DNA from 2 places in the Vibrio cortegadensis genome. Region 1 is predicted to be linked to the other one. Evidence: riboswitches for the same ligand, from Rfam matches in the RefSeq annotation. Region 1 holds a riboswitch; the other holds the start of a gene.
The links. A riboswitch is a leader RNA that binds a small molecule or an ion and turns the genes downstream of it on or off. The one in region 1 is predicted to bind lysine.

Region 1 (3,426 bases):
ATTGCTTTATCCCTGTGCAAATTATTGAATATTTATTAAGTCGTTATAAAAATAATGAATTCTGTAAGCATAAAAAAACCCTCGGAAGTTTCTCTCCCGAGGGTTTAAATCTAAATACTTTGACTTAACCTCCGGGAGTTTTCCTGCCTCCCGGGTATGCGCGTATCTCCCGAAAGACTAAACTGGGTGATGATGGTGATGAATGTTCATTACGAATTTGCGCATAGTTATTTACTCTTGTTGGCTTACTGTCTTGTCATTCACACTAACTAAGCTAGTGATGATTTTCAACAACTAATTTAAAAAAATTTAACTGGCTAACCATTTATTTGTTACGCGCACAAAAAAAGGAAGACGAATCTTCCTTTTTTATCACAGATAATCAATGAATTAAGCTTTCTGAGCATTCGCCATTTTTGATTTTGATAGCGCGGCTAATACACAACAAACGACCACAAAAGCCACCGATGCTGCAACAAAAGAAAGCGCAACAGATGATGTGAAACCTAGCACGATGAAGCCAACACAAGAGACTAACGCAACAGAAACGGCATAAGGCAATTGAGTCGCAACGTGATCGATATGATTACAACGAGCACCAGTAGATGACAATATCGTTGTATCGGAAATTGGAGAGCAATGGTCACCAAATACTGAACCAGCCAGTACAGCACCGAGCATTGGTAGCATTAATGCAATATCCGTTGCGGCGGCCATATCACCTGCAATCGGTAACATGATGCCGAATGTTCCCCACGATGTACCTGTTGAGAATGCCATTACACCAGCAAGCAAGAACAGAATTACAGGTAGCCAATGCGTGCCGATATTGCCTTGTGCAAGCGATGATAAGTAAGTACCCGTTTTCATATCACCGATGACAGAACCAATTGTCCATGCAAAAACAAGAATCAGAATGGCTCCGAACATTGAACGAGCGCCAATCCACATAGTGCGCACGATTTCAATCGCTGGCAGTTTTTGACGCACAACCGTCACTATAGCCAACACTAGACCAACACTGCCGCCATAGATAAGTGCTTTACCTACATCGGTATTTTCAAAAGCACCTAAGACGTTAAATGCAATTCCGTCCGCAGCCAGTGCTTGGCCACCGGTATAAAGCATTGCCGCCACAGTGGCTGCAATAAGAGCCAGAATAGGTAGCACTAGATCCAATACAGAACCGTTGCTGCTCTCTTTTATATCCAACTCTTCATTAAGATCATGCGCATCTTGGCTATCATTATCTTCATCAAAACCGCGACCTTGAGAAGCGTTAATCTCATGCTCTCGCATTTTGCCCACATCAAGTCCAAACCAAGCAACAGCGAATACCATCAACAGAGCAAATACCGCATAAAAGTTCATTGGAATAAGGCGGACATATGCGCCCAATGCAGAATACTCAGTCACACCATGAGTCACTAGGATGCCACCAATGATTGTCATGATATATGCGCCCCAGCTAGAAGCAGGCATAATCACACACATCGGTGCTGCTGTAGAGTCAAGGATGTACGCCAGTTTTGCGCGAGAAACGTAAAAACGATCCGTCACTGGACGAGAAATCGCACCTACAGCTAAACTGTTAAAGTAGTCATCGACAAAAATAAACACGCCAAGAAATGCAGCAAGCAGTTTTGAACCACGTTTACTTTTAACTCTTGATTGTGCCCATTCAGCGAACGCACGAGTACCACCAGAAAGCGTAAGCAGAGCTGTCATCATGCCTAATAGTAGTAAGAAACCAACAATACTCATGTTCCAAGAGTTGATGCCACCATCTTCAATAAATACACCAGACACTTTCGTTCCGACGTAACTGACTGCGCTACCTACTGAATAATCAGCAAGCAAAATAGCGCCCATGGCGATACCGACACCTAAAGAGACTAAAACTCGACGAGTAATAATAGCAAGACTCAATGCCACGATTGCGGGCAAGAGAGAGAGAGGAGATGTTGCAAAATCGATTAAATTCATGATCTTCAAAAACCAGTTATTTTGGTTAGAGATCTACTGCAGATAAGTGACGATTCACTATTAAATCGGACTTATATGTAACTTAACGGAAGGACAGCAATTGCCTAACCCAACCCTACAGTAGCGCTCCATAGTTTAAAAAATAAGACTATGGCAGTGTTGTCCCTATTTGATGACAACCCCAGCAAGCCGTTTTAATTTACAGACTTACTTCGGCAACTAGACCTTTCACTGTTATTCATTGGCATCACCCCAATAACAGATACTGATTGTAATTGCACCTCTACGGCAAGAATACAATTTGACTATTGCGTGAATAAAAAAGCAACAAAAAAACTGCATACCTGCATCAGGTAAAACTCATTGTACTTATCTATAGCACCATTGCAACACATCATTCCATGGTTAAAAACATATGTGACATACCATATTCAATACAAATAAGTATGCAGTTGCACAGCACTATGTGTCAAAAGTCACATCTTTTTGACCTACGCTGCCAAATGTATTTTCTTTATTGCATTTATAAATCAAATATCAATTACTTTATTTAACGTCAATATGAAATTAGTCTATTGTTCAAACTATCTATTTTTCTAATAATTCCTAAATTTTAATCATATAAACAATTTAAATAATAATTAATATTGTCTTATTAGCTGATGATGTTTATTATTGTTTAAACCCCCTTATTTAATCGAACAGGAAAAGTCATGTTGGAACTAACTAAAACACTACTTAATATTCGTAGTCTTCGTGCATTTTCACGTGAACTAACACTTGAGCAATTAGAAGAAGCACTAGAAAAACTTACAATTGTGGTTCAAGAGCGTCAAGAATCTGAAGCGGAAGAGCGTGAAGCACGCGAAGAGCGTGAAGCTAAATTAGCTGAATATGCACAGATGATTGCAAAAGACGGTATTGATGTTGAAGATTTAATTGCCGCTCTTTCTGGCGAAACTAAATCTACAACTAAGAAAAAACGTGCACCACGCCCTGCTAAATATAAATATGTAGATGGTAACGGTGACGAAAAAACTTGGACTGGTCAAGGTCGCACACCTTCAGCAATCCAAGATCAATTAGATGCTGGTAAATCTTTAGAAGATTTCGCTATTTAATTGAATTAATATATTCAAAAAAAAAGGCTTCCAATTGGAAGCCTTTTTATTTATCTACGATAATAGGAATTAACGTTCCCAGTACGCTTCTTCTAAACTATCTTCTCTTTCAGGCAAGCCGCGAGAAAGTCTTGGTGAGTGCTGAACCAATACTTCATAGCTCGCACGGTTTGAATATTTACACACTTGAGAGAAAGATGAATATGTCAAAAATGAATGCTGGTGCTTACTTGAATTTGGCACATTCTCTTTGTGATATTTATTTGCCGCCATATCATGCAACAATGCAGATAACGCAGCATCACCCGCACCATTAGTA
Region 2 (3,426 bases), 1.4 Mb from region 1:
CTCGCTATTTTGCGATTGCGCAGATCCAACAAGATCAAGTGGAAAGCTATGCCGATCGTAAAGGGTGGGATAAGTTGGAAGCCGAAAAATGGCTTGGGCCTAATATCAATTAGAAAAGTGTCTTAATAAAATGCCCGCTGATCATCAGCGGGCATTTTTGTTCGTGGTCGTATTAATTATGACTCTTCAAATAACTCTTGATGGAGTTTTTGAATGGCGCTTTTGGCAACCGACTCGTGGAGTAAGAAGCATAGATTATGCGGGCTGGCACCGTAACAAATCATGCGTAAATTAAAATCTTCCAGCGTGCTGAATACCTGTTTCGCGTATCCTTTACTTTCACTCATGTTATTACCAATAAGAGCAACAAGGCAGAGGTTGTGCTCGACATCGACGGTGCACAGTGCTTCAAGTTCTTGTTTTACAATGCTTGGTAATTGAGGTGCTCCGCCTGCGGTATCTGTTTGATCAAGAGTGAGAGAGACACTTACTTCAGATGTGGTGATTAAATCAACAGAGATTTTATGCTTAGCTAGAATCTGGAAAACATCGGCCAAAAAGCCGTAAGCATGAAACATGTTTGGGCTGCGCAGTGTCACCATGGTTTGATTGCAGCGTAACGCGAGAGCCCTAAAAAGAGGTGCGCTGGCGACCTCTTGACGAATCCATGTCCCTCCTTTCTCTGGTTCTTTTGAGGATCCAACAAAAACGGGGATCTGGTGTCGCAATGCAGGTAATAAAGTTGAAGGGTGGAGGATCTTGGCCCCAAAATTGGCCATTTCAGAGGCTTCACTAAAACTAATTTCTGGAATTGGGGAGGCTTTTTGCGCAATACGAGGATCTGTAGTGTAGATACCTGGGACATCTGTCCAAATTTCTAAACCTGATGCTGAAACTGCTTCAGCAATAAGTGCGGCACTATAATCACTGCCTCCTCTTCCAAGTGTAGTAGTTTGGCCGTTTGAATCAGATCCAATGAAGCCTTGAGTGACAACAACATGTTCTTGGCAAAGAGGAGAGAGCTTCTTACTTGCAAGTGAGGAAATGATGTCTAATTGAGGTTCTGCTTTTCCAAACGCACTATCAGTTTTTAGTATTTCGCGAATATCAAACCTTACCGCATGAATTCCACGCTCTCGCATTAGTTGAGTCAAAATGTGCGTCGACATTAACTCGCCACAAGCAACAAGATTATCGGTGAGTCTCGCGGAGGGCTGAGATGCCGATTCTTCAGCCAAACTTGCAACATCACTCAATATGACATCGATTGATTGTTTAATAGACTGAGCATCAGTCAATTGCTCAAGTATTGCTTGGTGAATCTTATCAATCTTATTAATCAACTCTTGGCGACGTGTTGATTCGGTAACGCCATTCGCTAATTCAACTAATAGATTAGTCACGCCAGAACACGCACTGCTGACGATGAGTTTAGTGTTTGGGTTGTTTTCTACAACTGCAGCACAACGGCTCATTGCTTCAAAGTTAGCGACACTTGTCCCGCCAAATTTTGCAACGTTAAAGGAACCAGCTACATTCAATGTGCTCACGATATATCTCCCACGACTTCCTGATAAATAATTACGGATTGGTAATCCAACATCCAATGTTTGAAGAGAGAATTGAGCAGAGGCAATAATAGAATAGAACACCTCAGAAGCTCCTCATCAGATAGAACTGATGACAGTCGAAGGGATTCAGCCCGTTCAACCGACAACTCAAAGCCACAACTTTGAATTACCTCGGCATTGCTCCCCATGAATGGTTTGTATTGGAGTTGAGGCTCCACAAAACATCTGCCTGGGCAATGCTCCTCTTCTGCTAGATAGCTTAGACATTGAACGTTTTTAGGGAAGAAAAGTCAATTACTATGCATAAAATAAATTTAACATTTTTGTGACACTGGTTTGACCTCATACTTGAGTCGAATTGTTGTTCGCTGAAAATTCGATTAACCTATTCACTCATATAGCCATTCGCAAGGAGCGTTTATGCCAATTCAAAGTTTTTTTCCACCACATCGAACATTGATGGGGCCGGGACCATCGGATATCTCACCGCAGGTCTTACAAGCGCTTAGTCGTCCAACTGTTGGTCATCTTGACCCACTTTTTATTCAAATGATGGATGAACTTAAACAACTACTAAAGTATGCATTTCAGACTGAAAATGAGTTCACTATTGCTGTTTCAGCTCCAGGCAGTGCGGGCATGGAAGCTTGCTTTGTTAACCTCATTGAGCCAGGCGATAAAGTGATTGTTTGCCGCAATGGAGTGTTTGGCGAACGAATGCGTGAAAATGTGATCCGTTGTGGTGGTGAAGTAGTCCTAGTGGACGATGAATGGGGTAAACCCGTCTCCATTGGTAAAGTTGAGCAGGCATTAGTTGAAAACCCGGATACGAAGATCCTCGCTTTTGTCCATGCAGAAACGTCCACAGGAGCATTGAGTAATGCTCAAGCGTTAGGTAAGTTAGCAAAAGATTACGGTGCTTTAACGATTGTCGATGCTGTTACCTCTTTAGGTGGCGTGCCTTTGCTGGTGGATGAATGGCAGTTAGACGCGGTTTATTCAGGAAGCCAAAAGTGTCTGTCTTGTGTTCCTGGTCTATCCCCTCTGACTTTCTCTGCTAAAGCCATTGAAAAAATTGAATCGAGATCAACGCCGATTCAGAGTTGGTTTCTTGATCAAAGTTTAGTGTTGGGCTATTGGAGCGGAGAAGGAAAACGTAGCTATCACCACACGGCACCTGTCAACAGTTTGTATGCACTACATGAAGCGTTAGTGTTACTCCAAAATGAAGGGCTTGAACAGGCTTGGAAGCGTCATAAACAGATGCATGAAAAACTGAAAAGTGGCCTTGAGCGACTGGGTTTCACCTTTGTGGTTGATGAAGCGAGCAGATTACCTCAGCTTAATGCCGTGTTTATCCCTGAAGGTATTGATGAAGCGGCGGTTCGAGGGCATTTATTGAATGAGTATAACCTTGAGATTGGTGCTGGCCTTGGCGCTTTGGCGGGTAAAGCTTGGCGAATTGGTTTGATGGGTTATGCAGCACGCAATGAAAATGTGTCGTTATGCTTACGAGCGTTAGAAGAGTCGCTGACTTAAGCTGTATTGAGTTAGTGCGATTTAAAATGGCGAGCTATTAACTCGCCATTTTTGTGTCTATTGTTTCGCTGCAGGAGATTGAGAGACGGCTGACGATGGCGGAGTGTATTGAACCTTCGAGAAGTCTTTATTTGGAAACAAGAAACGAGCTTCGGCCCTGACTTGCTCAGCTCTACTTGGGTCGCTAAGCCCCTGATAAGCCAAAATAAGATTGCTGTAGAAAGCTGGACGCGGCTTGGTTTTAATAATATCTAAAGACCAAGATACATATGGTTTTATCAAAGCTGAATCTTCTGTGTATAACCCAATATTGAGA

Region 2: linked by a shared signal. The riboswitch ahead of lysC (lysine-sensitive aspartokinase 3) and the one ahead of OCV39_RS04825 (Na+/H+ antiporter NhaC family protein) in region 1 are both predicted to bind lysine.

What each region holds. Positions count from the first base shown of each region.
Region 1 covers NZ_AP025472.1:1,046,377-1,049,802, reverse strand. The annotation lists gene hisG (ATP phosphoribosyltransferase) at 1-2, opposite strand, end outside; His leader region at 70-202, opposite strand; gene OCV39_RS04825 (Na+/H+ antiporter NhaC family protein) at 391-1,986, opposite strand; lysine riboswitch at 2,100-2,280, opposite strand; gene OCV39_RS04820 (H-NS family histone-like protein) at 2,700-3,107, shown strand; gene OCV39_RS04815 (inosine/guanosine kinase) at 3,177-3,426, opposite strand, start outside.
Region 2 covers NZ_AP025472.1:2,768,386-2,771,811, reverse strand. The annotation lists gene metH (methionine synthase) at 1-113, shown strand, start outside; gene lysC (lysine-sensitive aspartokinase 3) at 177-1,550, opposite strand; lysine riboswitch at 1,650-1,826, opposite strand; gene OCV39_RS12870 (pyridoxal-phosphate-dependent aminotransferase family protein) at 1,992-3,110, shown strand; gene OCV39_RS12865 (PglL family O-oligosaccharyltransferase) at 3,168-3,426, opposite strand, start outside.